DNA from 3 places in the Shewanella sp. SM23 genome. Region 1 is predicted to be linked to each of the others. Evidence: predicted binding sites of a transcription regulator. Region 1 holds the regulator's gene; each other region holds the start of a gene.
The links. The regulator ArgR, encoded in region 1, controls arginine synthesis, uptake and breakdown. The targets are predictions, from matches to a motif close to ANTGAATANNTATTCANT.

Region 1 (5,471 bases):
CCGAAGCATTGTGAATAATGGCGCGAACTTGAGGCTGTTGAGTTAACTCATCAATTAAGGAGCGCACTTGGGCATCGTCATAAAAATCGCAGGGATACAGAGTTGCGCCTAAGGCGTTAAGCTCATCGATACTGTCGTAATGGCTGCGATAAGTACCAATCACCTGCTGACCTTGGGCGAGAAAATGTTTGGCTAAGGCGTAACCTATGCGTTTACCCACGCCTGTGATTATGATGGGAGATGTCATACCTATCCTTTTGAGTCGTTATTGGTCAGGTTTTACCTTGTTCACTGAAATATATGTAATCAAGTTAAACTGATGAATAACCAAGATGTTACTGTACTCGTTTGAATTTAACCTAATAAAAAGCCAAATGAGACACACATTAGATTTTAATCAGCTGCGATCTAAAACCCTTTATTCTGCGTATAGGGTAGAAGAAAACCAAGCTTGAGTACTCACTTCAAGTATTGTGATCAAGTCATCAGAGGTAATACCGATGGAACTGCGGATTTTTTACGATGGAAATTGTCCATTATGTAGCGCCGAAATGCGTCAACTGAAAGCGCGCGATCCGAAGAACTTGATTGCGCTTGAGGATTTAAATGCGCCAGACTTTAGTAAGCGCTTCAGCCATATCGATAGAGACTACGCTAATACGATTCTCCATGGCGAAACCGCAACGGGCGAAGTGTTACTCGGGTTAGATGTCACTTGCAAAGCGTGGGCACTGACAGGAACACGCGCTTGGATCCAACTATTACGCCTGCCCGTGATTAAAACTGTGGCCGATTGGTGCTATCTCAGATTCGCAAAAAACAGATATCGCATCTCTTATTTACTGACGGGCAAAGCCCGCTGCGATGATAACTGCCAAATTCCCACTAAGCGCCGCTGATCGACTGAATTCGCCTGGTAAAATGTAAAACCCAGGCATAAAAAAACGGAGCTCAATGGCTCCGTTTTTAATTCGTCATAATCTAAAAAGATTATCCGAAAGATTATTTAACGAAATCAACGCCTAGTTTGATATCGCCTTTCAGCGTATCTAACATAGAATCACGAGCGTTAGCTTCGAATGCACTCACTTCACCGTAAGGCAGTACTTTTTCAATACCGTTTTTGCCTAACAGCACAGGTTGTGCGAAGAATTCAGCATGCTCGCTGCCGCCGTCAACATAGGCGCATTCAACGATGTTAGCTTCGCCTTGCAGACCACGAACCAGAGACAGACCGAAACGGCAAGCCGCTTGACCCATAGACAGAGTCGCGCTTCCGCCACCGGCTTTAGCTTCAACCACTTCTGTACCCGCGTTTTGGATGCGAGTCGTCAAACTTGCCACTTCTTCGTCAGTGAAAGTCGCGCCTTCAACTTGAGACAGTAATGGCAGAATAGTCACGCCGCTGTGGCCGCCGATCACATTCACTTTAACGTCAGCAACGTTCAGGCCTTTTAATTCGGCGATGAAAGTTTCAGAGCGGATCACGTCTAATGTCGTGATACCGAACAGACGGTTCTTATCGTAAACACCCGCTTTTTTCATCACTTCTGCAGCGATAGCTACGGTCGTGTTGACTGGGTTAGTGATAATGCCAACCAAAGCCGTAGGGCAAGTTGCCGCTACTTTTTCGATCAGGTTGCGAACGATACCCGCATTGATATTGAACAGATCAGAACGATCCATACCAGGCTTACGCGCAACACCAGCAGAAATTAGAACAACGTCAGCACCCACGAGGGCAGGCGTTGGATCTTCACCAGCAAAACCTTTGATTTCAACAGCAGTTGGAATGTGGCTCAAGTCAACCGCAACACCCGGAGTTACCGGTGCGATATCATATAGAGACAATTGTGAACCCGCAGGCAATTGAGTTTTTAACAGTAGGGCAAGAGCCTGGCCGATACCACCAGCAGCACCAAGTACAGCAACTTTCATAGTTATCTCCGTTATTTCTCGGATATGTGTGACATGGATCTAATTTGCGTTGGCGTCACATTACTGGAATGTCACAACAATTTCAATTATCCCTTAGTCGTGGGACAAAAGAATTCCGGAATAACGTAGAAGCAATGTAGAACAATTACTCAAATTGGGATTTTTACGCCCCCTACAAACGCTTAACCACTGGGGCTTAGTGAATTTTTATTCAACCAATCTGGTTATTTGTTGACAATTTTTCTAAAAATATTCAAAATGGGCCTGTTTTTTTGAATAACGAATAATAATATTATGCAAACGACCAAGAATCAGGATGACCTTGTTAGAATTTTTAAGTCGATTTTAAAAGAAGAGCGCTTTGGCTCTCAGAGTGAAATCGTCACCGCCTTGCAAGCTGAAGGCTTTGGTAATATTAACCAATCGAAAGTGTCACGCATGCTCAGCAAGTTCGGCGCAGTGCGGACTCGCAACGCTAAGCAAGAGATGGTGTATTGCTTACCAGCCGAATTAGGCGTACCCACCGCGGGTAGCCCACTGAAGAATTTGGTACTCGACGTCGATCACAACCAAGCTATGATCGTCGTGCGAACTAGCCCAGGTGCCGCGCAGCTGATTGCCCGCTTGTTGGATTCTATCGGTAAACCAGAAGGCATTTTGGGTACGATTGCCGGTGATGACACTATCTTTATTTGCCCATCGAGCATCCAAGATATCGCCGATACCTTAGAAACCATCAAATCTTTATTCAATTACGCAGAATAAAAAAACAGGTCAGTGAGCTGACCTGTTCTATTTTATCTGTACATTTTGAAGTGCAATATAGCGCTGGTTATTTGGCCATTGTCCCGATTACGTTACACATTCCAGCACAATATCTAACTCACAATATCTAACTCAACTATAACGATATCAGTAAGCCACACTGATGCGCTGGTTTGGGTGAGCGCCCTTTTCGGCTTCATCTACCATGGCTTTTGCGTAATCGGTTACAGAGATACGGCTTTGACCATTAGCATCGGTAAAGAAGCTGTCGCCACCAAGGCGATATGGACCTTCACTCTCACCGGGATAAATCTCAGCGGCTGGGCTCACAAAGGTCCAATTGATTGCCGTTTGCGCCGCACGGAATACCTGCAAAGCTTCACCCTGAGCTAACGCCTCATCTTTATATGCTGCTGGGAAATCTGGACTAGAGACCAGCGTCACACCCGGCGCCACTTCTAAACTCCCAGCACCACCGACCCACAATAAACGTGGCACGTTAGCGTTAGGCAGCACATCCAGTAAATGCTGAACCGTACTCGCCACTAGACCATGATTTTGTTGGGCGCGGCCACCAACGGCGGCAATCACGACATCTACGCCAGCAAAGGTATCGGCGACCAATGGCTGCTCTAAATCCACGGCACGTACTGCCACATCAGCCACGGATAACTTGCTTGGATCACGCACTAACGCTGTCACTTGATGTCCACGACTCTGTGCTTCTTTTAAAATTGCACCACCGATCCAACCCGTTGCACCTAAAATTGCGATTTTCATTTCATTGTCTCACTCAGATGATTTACATTGGAACCAGTTTACTTGCAGTTTTTCACCTAATAAACATCAATAATTGAGCATGATTGTTTCAATATAGGATACTAATGTGGATAAAATTGCCGCAATACGCAGTTTCGTCGAAGTCGCAAACTGTGGCAGCTTTACCAAAGCTGCCGAACATTTAGACCTCAGCCGCCTGCAGGTTTCCCGTCATATTCAAGAAGTGGAGCAGTGGTTGAGTTTACGCTTATTACACCGCACCACGCGCAGCGCCAGCTTGACTTTGCAGGGTGAGGAAGCACTACAATTTTGCCAGCGGATCTTAAGTGAAGTTGCGGCCATGGAGAGCCGTGCCCACAGCCATAACAGTGAACTGGTAGGCAGTATTCGTATCGCTACGCCTATTGGCCTTGGGCAGCACAGTCTGTTTGATGTCGTCGATCGCTTTATTAAAATTCATCCTAAGGTCAACATTCAACTGGTGATGTCGGACAGTTTTGCGCAATTGGTAGATGAGAGAGTCGACGTGGCGCTACGTTATACCGAGCAGCCCGATGAGAATCTCATAGCTCGGCGTTTGATGACCATAGATGCAGTACTTTGCGCGGCGCCGAGCTATCTTGATAGCGCAACGCCACTCCTCGAACCCATTGATCTGCTGGCCCACAACTGCCTCATACACTCAGCGCAACAAAACTGGCCTTTTCTAAAAGAACTGCAAGCCGAGCACGTCAAAGTTACAGGGAATCTTAGGGCTAACGATATGGGAGTGTTGGTCAGTGCGGCGCTACGTGGACATGGCATAGTGCGTTTACCCTGTGACTTAGCTAACCAATACCTTGCCAGTGGTCAACTCAAAGAAGTCCTACCCGAATTTACGACACCAGGCCAAACCTTGTGGGCGGTATATTTGTCCCGCAGTTATCAGCAAAATCTAGTGCGCGCTTTTATCGATTTCACCGCCCTGCAATGGCAGCTCGATATCAAAAAATGGGTTCCCGCGCATTAGCATAAAAAACGCACTTAGGCGTTAGCTTAAGTGCGTCTCGATTGATGCTAATCCGGCTTGATTATAGAAAGCTTATTCGTCGAACTGCAGCATAAAATCCAGTGCGGGGGCAAAGAAAGATGAACCTGTCATCGCCTTAGTAAAATGCATCAAGTGATCATGATTGCCTTCGCCATCACCAAACATCATGCTATGCAGCATCTTTTCAAAATGTTCTGGCGTGCGGCAGTTAGAGATAAACATTAATCCCTGCTCCTTCAGCGAACCATAGGGCATACTCTGACGCAGGATCTCCATTGACTTACCATCGGCATCTTTAAGATTAACGCGCTTGATATGGCTGGTCAGTGGCTTATCTTCAGATTCATACTCGATATTATCTTGCTTAGTACGGCCGATAATATCCTCTTGTTTTTTAACTGGTAATCTATGCCACTTACTCAAGTTATGGGCATACTTTTGCACATGAATATAGCTGCCACCCTTAAACTCAGGATCCTCATCACCCACAAGTGCCACTTCCTGGCGGTGACGCCCCTTAGGGTTTTCGGTACCATCGACAAAACCAGTCAAATCACGGCTATCCATAAATCTAAAGCCACGCTCTTCTTCAACTAACTCCACTAAATCTTCAAACATTTGGCTGATTTCATTAGCCACTAAATGCAGAATATCGTAACGATCACTGCGAATATGCACGAATAAATCATATTCAATTGCAGGTGCTTCACGACTGCCCACTTGCATCGCAGGGAAAGGTTTAAGCAGTTCTGGGCGAGCAGTAGGATAGAGGCTATCCCAATAATTAGCACCAATACCAACAAAACCATTGAATGCACTGTCGGAATATTGATCTGTCAGCTCATAAATATACTGCGCAACGTTGGCAAGACAGGGACGTAATTGCGACTCGACATTGTCATTGGCATTAAACATCAAATAGACACTGTGTAAGTTCCCCTCTGCACACACACCCAAC
Region 2 (5,471 bases), on a different contig from region 1:
CGGCAATGACACAGATGGGGGTCGATGTGTTTCGAGTATCACCCAGTAGTCTTGACTGCATCACTAAAGCCAATGCTTTGGTTGATACGATTCAAGCGACTAAAAATACTCAGGATTTCTCAATGAATAGCAACCTTGATATAACCCAGTGCAACGGTTATTGGTTTGGTGAAGCGGGCCTTGCTGTGCATGTGAATCCATAGCCTAGAGCTGAAGATAAGTCTAAATTCAAAGATAACTCAGCCAATGATTTTGGGATCTTGGCTGAAGCTTAACTGGCTAAAAAGCAGCACACTTGTCCAACACAATAAACTTCCCAGTCCAATCCATTCTAGTAGGGCTGGCCACCACAAAGTAGGACGCGGCAGTTGCAATACCATCTCCTGATAAAACGGTCTATCGCCTTCGGTCAAACCTAAATTGAGCTGTGGTGCATACAGAAACGTCAACATGCTACATAAGACTATTAACGCCAACAACCCAGTCCAACGGCCAAAGTTAGACTTGCCGAAACAGACCAAGGCTAAGTAGAAAATCGCACTCAAACTCCCCAGATAGAAAAACCATTTCAGCCCAAGAACATGCAAGTGATACACGTTCACCGGAAATAATCCCACGCTCGCTAAAGCCAGAAAAGTGAGAGCCAAACTGATAAAGAAAGGGTATCCCCAGCAAGAAGTCACCTGCTGCAAAGAAGACAAACAATAGAAAACGAGGCTTAAACTGCCAAAAAACAACCCACCGTTGAGAATGACAGCGAAAGACGAATGACCATAAGTCCCTAATTCACTTAGGGTGTGATTCAAAAAATTGAAGCGATGGAATTCAGAATCATCGAACCCCAAAACAGTAATAACAATGCCAATTAAAAGCCCAAAGATCCCCAAAAAACCAAACTTAATGGCCAGTGTTGAGCCGCCTTTAATCGTAACCTTCTGTACTTTTGCGATCATGAATACTAGAGCTGGATGGGAGTAATACTAACTTACATGGAAATGAGAAGATTTAAAGCGGCGGGTATCCGCTTTATGAATAATATTTTTACTTTCATCGTTATTTGCGACTTTTTAGTCAATCACAAAAGCATCAAGATAATGGAGAAGGTCACTTTTAGAGATAAGTCGATTTAAAGGCTTATCGCATAAAAATGTGTCCTAGTGCCCAAGGCTCCTTAACATTACCGCGATATGCACAACAGGTTCTCGCCAATGCTATATAGCCAGAGTTATCTCTATTGCACTTTCAAATCGAACAGAAAACCAGCCAACATGGCGGTAGCGCTAAAGTTACTGATGTTTTTTTGTGCAAAAATAACATCTAGAGAGTTTCACACACATCAGCAAACAAGTAATTAACCAGTCGTTAACCCACCTAAGGCAAATGATTGTAAGGCTATGTTTAATAATGCCTTTACAGCAATGCACGCCAATATAACCACTCTTAATTTATCGACAACTGAAGTAAAATAACTATGCTGTTTTGCTGCTTATATCAAACTAACTAGCGAATCGTTTTACATAGAGAAGCTAAGCGAGTAATCTTCCCCATTCTCGTTTTTGAGTTGAATTTAAATGCACCTTAATTAGCGTCGACAGCTTGTTACGTGCGGCTATTTATTCAAATTTACCATGTACGACTCGTACTTTAAGGTGTACAACATTGGCTACTGAAAATAAAAACCGAAACATTAAGACGATACTCACCTTTATCGTCCCTTCGCTGATTGGTCTGTTGTTATTTATGACCCCTATCAGCTACAACGATGCGATCACAATTCCTATCGCTATCATATCTAAAGCACTGCAAGGCGCATTGAGCGGTGTGCTAACCCTCATAGTGACTATTATTGTTGTGACTACGGCGCTGGCCTCTTTACTGTCAAAAGTGTTTAAGCCCACATTTGTTAGCCAAAATCACTTCCTTAATGGTTTATTGAATGTCAGCCCTATGTGGTTGACGACTCGGATCTTAGGTGCAGTGTTTATCGTACTGACTTACTTAGGTTTAGGTCCAGAGATCATCAACTCCTCGAGCACTGGCGCATTAGTCTTAAACGACTTATTACCTGTGTTGTTCTCGGTATTTATCTTTGCAGGTATGTTACTGCCGCTGCTGCTGAACTTCGGCCTACTCGAGCTCTTTGGCACACTCTTAACGAAAGTCATGCGTCCCGTGTTCAATCTACCGGGTCGTAGCGCTATCGATTGTATGGCCTCATGGTTAGGTGATGGCAGTGTCGGTATTTTGCTGACCAGCAAACAATACGAAGCCCGTTTTTATACCCAGAGAGAAGCCGCAGTTATTGGTACAACCTTCTCGGCGGTATCGATTACCTTCAGCTTAGTGGTGATCTCACAAGTTAAGTTAGAGCATATGTTTGTGCCCTTTTATTTGACTGTGTGCCTCGCGGGTTTTGCCGCCGCTGTGATTGTGCCTAAGTTGCCACCATTATCGTGGAAGAAAGACAACTACATAGATGACACACCACGCATGCCAGATGATGAGCTGATCCCTGCTGGACATGGCGCCTTATCTTGGGGCTTTGATAAAGCCTTAGAAAAAGCCGCCAGTGCCGGTGGCATAAAAGCGGTCTTAAATGAAGGCATTAAAAACGTTGTCGATATGGTATTTGGCATTATCCCTGTGGTAATGGCCATTGGTACGCTGGCACTGATTATTGCCGAGCACACGCCCATCTTTAACTATCTTGGTATGCCGTTTATTCCATTACTCGAATTACTGCATATTCCAGAAGCCACTGAAGCCTCTAAAACAATCGTGGTCGGTTTTGCGGATATGTTTATTCCGTCAATCCTTGCCAGCTCAATTGAATCAGATATGACCCGCTTTGTAATTGCAGCCTTATCTGTGACTCAGTTGATCTATATGAGTGAAGTCGGTGCACTGCTTATCGGCAGTAAAATTCCCGTCAACTTCGTTGAGCTTTTCGTGGTGTTTATTCTACGCACCTTAGTGACACTACCTGTTATCGCAGGTGTAGCCCATTTATTGTTCTAACATTACGCTAGTTTGGGCCTAACGTAGGTTTTAATGTAAGTCCAACAAACGTTCTAAAAAAGGGGAGTCAGATTAACTGACTCCCCTTTTTGCACTAACTCATACACAAACTGACCGTTTTGATTATATAGCGTGACTTAATCGTACAATCTCCACTCGACACCACACAACTCACTTTTGGACAGAAATATGTTGGAAAGTAGTGTTTGGGGAGCAGTAACTTCAGTTGTTAGAAGTTTAGCGTTTACGGGTATCCACTCGCACAGGCTTGCCATGGCATTCGCTCGTCGACTCGCAGCCAGTCCGTCCTTGGATGCTCGACCGCCCCGTCCATGGGGCGGACGGTCGTCTCGCTAATCACCATGGCGCACCTTTCGAGCATTCGCGTAATCTGTAGATTTAAAAGCGTTACGCAGCACGCTTTGGGACATTTTCGAGTTAAAGCCTTAACTCTAACTCGTCATTTTCGGATTAAAAATTCTATGGGTTAACGCCCGCTTAATAGGCGCGAGCTTGCGAGCGTCCTAATTGACGCGCTTGTTAGAATTAAACTCTTCGTCAAAATCTGTAAACCCTTTGTTTAGAAGTATAGAATGTAAATTTTCCATATCTTTTTCACTTAAGGGGACATCTGCCTTTCCTTCATTTTTTCTTAAATCCAGCCTTTCATACAAGGCATCATCTACGCTTTTCCAGTATTCACAGTTCTCCTGCTCTGGAGTTCGTACAATACAGCAGTACTTACTATGAGGTTCGCCATTAACTGGATAATGATGAATGGATTCACTTAACCAATAGAGCTTAGAGTCCAATGTAACAACCCAAGTTTCTTGGTTTTTTCCATCAAACAATTCCTCCGAAAATATTAAAGCTGACTTTCCATACTTTAAGTCTTGAACTCCATTAAAAACATTAATGAGGTGTTTTTTAGGGTTAGTATGACGATCTAAGAAGTTATCTTTTATGTCTTGGATTCTATCCTTTAATTCCTGACTGTAATGCTCTTTTTTTGTGCTAAAACAATATTTAGCTATTTCTGCCTCTACTGCACTTAACATATCAATATCGTTGCATACCGAATCCATATAAATATTGAATTTTTCAAGACCTGTTCGGTTGCCATACTTACTATCTATAATATGAATTTGAATTAGGGAATAATAGGAAATTGAATGCAAATATTGCTCACCGATTGGCAATTCATCAAATTTCAGCTTTCTTGGTTCTTCTTGTTCAATTTCTGAGTCTCTAGTAGCAGTTGGGTGATCTACCATTTGAGGACAAAATATTGATAGAAACACCTCGAACAGCTCAAAGCACTGTTTTTTAAATTTGGGATGAACTTCACTTAAAGCTAGGCCAGGAGTTAGGCAAACACTTTCTGGAGGACACTGATTTAAGAAGTTAACCAGTTCCATCAAACCTAAATCTACAGGATTCCCCCCTTTTAAGATAACATCCTCCATCCTTATAAGGATGTTAAGATCAAGAAGAAGTGATGTTTCGGTTTTTCTTTTTTTGTTCTCAATGACCCTGCTCACTGTTAATTTTGGTGAGCTATCTGTTTCTCTACACGGCTTAATAAATCTTAGTTTTAATCCCGGCAATTTAAACTCCATCTTCCATATAATTCTAACTTTTTATTAGTTCGCATGCGTGTTTATCTCGTTGGGACTGTGAAAACGCGCATGGTTAACTATATGTATGTAAAGAACTTATCAGTTTTCTATCAAATTCACCATCTGGAAAAACGCACATATGCGTTTTTCAAACCAATTATCTAATCCATGAATTTTATAGGTGAATGATTTTAAAGATATTTATTTATACATAAATGTGAAAACATGCAAGAAATTAGGATAAAAATCGTCATTTTTTTAAATATGACTGTATGCCTATCCAGCCTTTAGGCATCGGTAGGAATTGCAACATTTGAGTTATAAGGATGAAAATTTCTAGGTTAGAAAGTCTGATTTTGACTGCACCACAGGCAACTTGTTAACTCATTTTGGGGCAATAGCTTTTTAGCTAAACGAACAGCAGAAGTGTTAGTTAAGATTGGCATTGTTGCAACTGTGACCGTTGGCGGCATGGATGCCGTCGTCGAGCCCTCAGGGACGCTTCTTGTTAAATGCAAGGGCGGCGTGTCACAGAGGAAACAATAACAATTCATGCTGCAAACTGACAACAAAGTTATCTTGCTTTGGGGCAGAAGTAAGTTAAATCAACCTATCGGTTCTAATTGCATCCTGATGTGAATCTTGACAGGTTCAGTCTAGGCTAATCAACCTTTTGTCATCTGCATGTCATCTAAACTTCATCATTCGGTCAAAGCCCCCCACTAAGCTCATATTCGTTAACAGCCTAATAGGGTGAATACGAGATGACAGGATTTAATTTCAGGAAACTTGAGAGGTCTACGCGGGAAGAGATAAATGACCCCAGCCTTTCTC
Region 3 (5,471 bases), on a different contig from region 1:
AGCTCGCAGACTTTCGATCCCACCATCGACACGACGTTTGGCTGGGCGGCTGCCGAGTGGCAGTTTTCCTAATTCCACTTCTGGCGTTGCCGCGCGGAAATAAGCCACAAAATCAGGTTCATCACGCACTATGCCACGGTAAGCACCCACTGATTCTTCTGCGATACGTTGCATGCAATTGCGCCATTCTTGCTTCGGCTCTGGCGGTGGTAACAGGGTTGCTTCCAATACGGCCGAGGTATACAGGGCCAAGCTTTGAACCGCGAGTTTTGGTAAGCCAAACTTGAAGCGGATCATCTCGCCCTGCTCAGTCACGCGAATGCGGCCATCTACCGAACCTGGTGGTTGCGATAGGATTGCTTTGTGTGCAGGACCACCCCCGCGACCAATGCTGCCACCACGGCCATGGAATAGTGTGAGCTTGACGCCCGCTTGTTTACAGACTGCCACTAACTGCTCTTGGGCGTGATACTGAGCCCAAGCCGCCGCCATAACACCGGCATCTTTAGCTGAGTCAGAGTAGCCAATCATGACCTCTTGCATGCCCTTGGTATAGCCACGATACCAGTCAATATCGAGCAAATCGGTAATACATGCAGCGGCGTTGTTTAAGTCGCTTAAGGTTTCAAACAGTGGCACCACGCGCATTGGATGCGAACAGCCTGTTTCTTTGAGTAACAGTAAAACCGTTAAGACATCCGATGGTTTACCCGCCATCGAAATCACATAGGATCCGAGTGCTTTTGCCGGATGTTTAGCAATCAAACGACAGGTATTAAGCACTTCGGCCACATCGGCCGAGGGTTGCCAGTTACTTGGGATCAGTGGACGACGGTTGCTGAGTTCACGTAATAAGAAGGCTTGCTTCTCAGTCTCGTCCCAATGGTTGAAATCACCCATGCCGAGATAGCGAGTTAACTCGGCGAGCACATCGCTGTGACGGCTGGCATCTTGGCGAATGTCGAGCCTGAGCATATGAATGCCAAAGCAGGCGAGACGGCGGAGAATGTCGAGCAATAAACCGTTGGCGATTAAGCGCATACCGCAGTCGGTTAAACTCTTATAGAGCATTTCTAGCGGCGCTTTGAGATCGCTTTCTTGCCAAATCAGGCTCGACTTATCGACTTCAGGATTGTGGCCTTCGATGCGCGCATTTAAATAATCTATGGTGTCACGCAGTCTTTGACGAATAGATCGCAGCACGTGTCGGTAAGGTTCGCAGCTGTTATTGGTATAAGCCTTTAACTCATCATTGGCTTCTTCCATCGACAGTTCACCGACCAGTAGGACTATGTCTTTTAAGAATAATCTGGCGGCAGCATGGCGGTTACGATCGAGCACCTCTTGGGTGACTTTTGCGGTAACAAACGGGTTGCCGTCGCGATCGCCGCCCATCCAGCTTGAAAAGCGCACTGGCGCGATATCAATCGGTAATTGCTGCCCTGTGCGTTGCTGCACTCGATCGTTAAGTTGTCTTAAGAAGTCAGGCACCGCATGCCAGAGTGACTCTTCAATGGTGGATAATCCCCAGCGAGCCTCATCTACTGGAGTTGGGCGCTCGCGGCGGATCTCATTGGTGTGCCATATTTGCGCGATTAATTGGCGCAGGCGCAGATTGATCTGTTGACGTTCTCTATCCGATAGTTGGTCGTTTTCTTGCTCTGTTAAGCAGTCGACAATGGCGGCGTATTTTTGGATCAGGGTGCGACGGGAAATTTCAGTGGGGTGCGCTGTTAGCACCAGATCGATATCCAGTGTTTTTAGACAGTCGAGCATTTTAGCTTGGTCGACACGACCATTGAGCATGCGGCCTAGGAGTTGTTCCACTGGGTCTGGCACGCAGACAAGTTCGTCGCAATTACGACTGATAGTATGAAATTGCTCGGATAAGTTAGCTAAGTTAAGAAATTGGTTAAAAGCTTTTGCAAAAGGGACTAATTCTTCGTCTGGCAAAGCTGTCAGTAACTCGAGCATTTGCTCTCTGGCGGCTTGATCGCCTCGGCGTGAGTCTTTGGCAAGCTTACGGATCTGTTCAACCTTCTCAAGAAAAGAGTCCCCAAGATGGGTACGCATAGTATCGCCAAGGATTTGGCCTAACATACTCACGTTCGATCTTAATGACGCATACATATCTGTCATATTGTCTGCCATGGTTACTGACATAGTTACTCCGAATAGAAAAACATGAAAATTCCGCTGTGCATTTAGCCCGTTAGCACAATACCTATCACTTGGGGCTATGGTCAACAGCAGAACTTATAACTTATACGACTGGCTTATCCGATATGCAACCAATCACGGTATTTGATGAAGAATATTCAATAGAAATGCGAAGTCACGCAATATTTTTTGATGATTAGTGCAAGTGAATATGAAGTGCATCATTTTATGCTTTGCAGACATGTATCTTAGCTGTTAATGAAAAGGACTGATTTTGACTCATGTTGACCCTGGATAACTGTGTTATTAACGAGTTAGCTGAATGGGAACTGTGTCTTCGATATCCTAATTTGAGCTTAAAAGATGAAAATAAATTAAAAATATATATTCACATATATTGCATAAGTAGATCTTTGTGGTAGTCTAGCCATCAGTTGAGATGAGTCACCTCTTGTGACCTGTAGAGTGAATATCATGATGCACAGTATTAGCCTGACAGTGAATAAAATAACAACCTATTACGATTTCCTGCGACGATAGTCTTGTCATCATAGATATGCGCGGTTGCGTGTAAGCTATTCATCTACTCTTTAAGTTTCTTTGATTCGGTTAATAAGACAAAAAACATGAAAAATATCGCCATTATTGGTGCCAGTGGTTACACAGGCGCGCAACTGACCGCTTTAATCCATGCAGAAGCAGATCTGACGATTCAGGGTTTGTATGTTTCTGAAAACAGTTTAGATAAAGGTAAACCTTTAGCGGATTTGTATCCTAGCTACAGCCATATCGCATTAACGCTGTCGCCATTGTCCGATGAAGCTAAGGCAAAAATCGTTGCCGAAGCCGATGCTGTGGTGCTCGCGACTGAGCACTCGGTGAGCCTGCATTTAGCGGCTTGGTTTTATAGCCAAGGGTTAGCGGTATTCGATTTAAGCGGTGCCTATCGTTTCAGTGATGTGGCGCAATATCCGAAGTGGTATGGCTTTGAGCATGAATATCCTGAAGTTTTAGCCAAAGCCGTGTATGGCCTTGCCGAATGGAATGCTAAAGAAATCGCTGCGACTAAAATGATTGCCGTGCCAGGTTGTTACCCGACTGCATCGTTGACAGCATTAAAACCGCTAGCGAGTTTACTGACATCGGCTTATCCGGTTATCAATGCCGTGAGCGGCGTAACAGGGGCGGGCCGTAAAGCGCAGTTACATACCAGTTTTTGTGAAGTGAGCCTGACACCTTACGGCGTATTAGGCCACAGACATCAACCCGAAATCGCCACTCAGCTTGGTCAAGAAGTGATATTTACCCCGCATCTTGGCAACTTTAAGCGTGGCATTTTAGCGACTATTACCGTGCAGCTAAAACCAGGCACTACGACTGCCGATGTGGCAGCGGCCTATAGCGTATATGACCAGGCGCCATTGGTCACCGTGAAGCATAATCAGTTCCCTAAAGTGGACGATGTGGTACTGACACCTAACTGCCACTTAGGTTGGAAGTTTGATGAGAATAGCGGTTACTTAGTGGTAGCCAGTGCCATCGATAACTTGATGAAAGGTGCTGCCAGCCAAGCGCTGCAATGCATAAAGATTCATTTTAACCTTTAATTGTTCATCCTTATTTAAGAGAGTCGTCAAGATGTCTACAAACAACTCAGTATTAGTGCTTAAAGTGGGCGGCGCGCTGCTGCAATGTGAAATGGGGATGGCGCGATTGATGGATACGGCTGCGGCTATGTTAGCCAATGGTCAGAAAGTGTTGATGGTACATGGCGGCGGCTGTCTGGTGGATGAGCAGTTAGCAGCAAACGGTATGGAAACCGTCAAGTTAGAAGGTTTGCGTGTGACTCCGCCTGAGCAAATGCCGATTATTGCCGGCGCATTGGCGGGCACTTCGAACAAAATTCTTCAAGGCGCAGCGACTAAGGCTGGCATTGTGAGTGTGGGCATGAGCCTTGCCGATGGCAATACTGTTTCGGCTAAGATTAAAGATGAGCGTTTAGGCTTAGTGGGCGAAGTCACACCAAACGATGGCACTTATCTTAAGTTTATCCTCGAGCAAGGTTGGATGCCGATTTGTAGCTCCATCGCCATGATGGACGATGGCCAAATGCTTAACGTCAATGCAGACCAAGCGGCAACGGCATTAGCCAAATTAGTGGGCGGCAAGTTAGTGCTACTGTCGGATGTTTCTGGGGTGCTTGATGGTAAAGGCCAGCTCATCCACAGTTTAAATGGCAAGCAGATAGCAGACCTTGTTAAGCAAGGTGTGATCGAAAAAGGAATGAAGGTCAAAGTTGAAGCTGCGCTCGAAGTAGCACAGTGGATGGGGCAGGCGGTACAAGTTGCCTCGTGGCGTGATGCAAGCCAATTAATCGCATTAGCAAAAGGTGAAGCAGTAGGAACACAAATCCAACCATAAGTGGAGTAGGTTATGAAGCATTTACTATCGATAAAAGACTTAACCCAGCAGCAGTTACTGGATCTAATTGCCTTGGCAAAAACGATCAAAGCCAATCCGGCTGAGTATCGTCATGCGCTGGATGGCAAGAGTGTGGTGATGTTATTTGAAAAGCCCTCACTCAGAACACGCGTTAGCTTTGATATCGGTATTAATAAGCTCGGTGGCCACTGTTTATACCTAGACCAGCAAAATGGTGAACTGGGAAAGCGGGAATCGGTTGCTGACTTTGCTTCTAACCTGTCCTGTTGGGCCGACGCAATTGTGGCGAGAACCTATTCACACACCACTATCGAACAATTAGCCGAGTTCGGCTCAGTGCCCGTGATCAATGCGCTGTCGGATCTTTATCATCCTTGCCAAGCCTTAGCTGACTTTTTAACTCTGGCAGAGCAGTTTGAGGATGTCAGTAAAGCTAAATTAGCTTATGTTGGTGATGGTAATAATGTCACTAACTCGCTGATGTACTGTGCGGCTATTCTCGGTGCCACCATGACAGTGATCTGCCCAGCGGGTCACTTTCCTGATGGCTACGTAGTGGCAGAAGTGCAAGAGCTCGCCAAACGATATGGCGGCAAGATAGTGCTGACCTCAGATATCGATGCGATTGAAGGTCACGACGCTATTTATACTGATACTTGGATTTCAATGGGCGATCCAACGCCTTTGTCGGATATCAAAGCGAAGTTTGCACCATACCAAGTAAACAAAGCTTTGATGGCGAAAGCGGGCGCTAACTTCTTTATGCATTGTTTGCCCGCCCACCGTGGTGTAGAAGTAACAGATGAAGTGATGGACGGTGCAGGATCCTTAATTCTGCAACAAGCCGAAAATCGGATGCATGCCCAAAA

Region 2: L5L98_RS08980 (YjiH family protein) is a predicted target of ArgR. The motif match lies at 1,561-1,578, and genes of this name have one in related genera.
Region 3: argC (N-acetyl-gamma-glutamyl-phosphate reductase) is a predicted target of ArgR. The motif match lies at 2,536-2,553, and genes of this name have one in related genera.

What each region holds. Positions count from the first base shown of each region.
Region 1 covers NZ_JAKKRM010000004.1:194,603-200,073, forward strand. The annotation lists gene folM (dihydromonapterin reductase) at 1-247, opposite strand, end outside; gene L5L98_RS07345 (thiol-disulfide oxidoreductase DCC family protein) at 501-899, shown strand; gene mdh (malate dehydrogenase) at 1,003-1,938, opposite strand; gene argR (transcriptional regulator ArgR) at 2,233-2,703, shown strand; gene L5L98_RS07360 (NAD(P)-dependent oxidoreductase) at 2,851-3,483, opposite strand; gene L5L98_RS07365 (LysR family transcriptional regulator) at 3,590-4,492, shown strand; gene L5L98_RS07370 (Dyp-type peroxidase) at 4,565-5,471, opposite strand, start outside.
Region 2 covers NZ_JAKKRM010000005.1:198,252-203,722, reverse strand. The annotation lists gene L5L98_RS08990 (U32 family peptidase) at 1-203, shown strand, start outside; gene L5L98_RS08985 (hypothetical protein) at 240-953, opposite strand; gene L5L98_RS08980 (YjiH family protein) at 1,660-3,018, shown strand; gene L5L98_RS08975 (hypothetical protein) at 3,543-4,625, opposite strand; gene L5L98_RS08970 (UDP-2,3-diacylglucosamine diphosphatase) at 5,402-5,471, shown strand, end outside.
Region 3 covers NZ_JAKKRM010000008.1:3,234-8,704, forward strand. The annotation lists gene ppc (phosphoenolpyruvate carboxylase) at 1-2,163, opposite strand, end outside; gene argC (N-acetyl-gamma-glutamyl-phosphate reductase) at 2,787-3,767, shown strand; gene argB (acetylglutamate kinase) at 3,799-4,581, shown strand; gene L5L98_RS11605 (ornithine carbamoyltransferase) at 4,594-5,471, shown strand, end outside.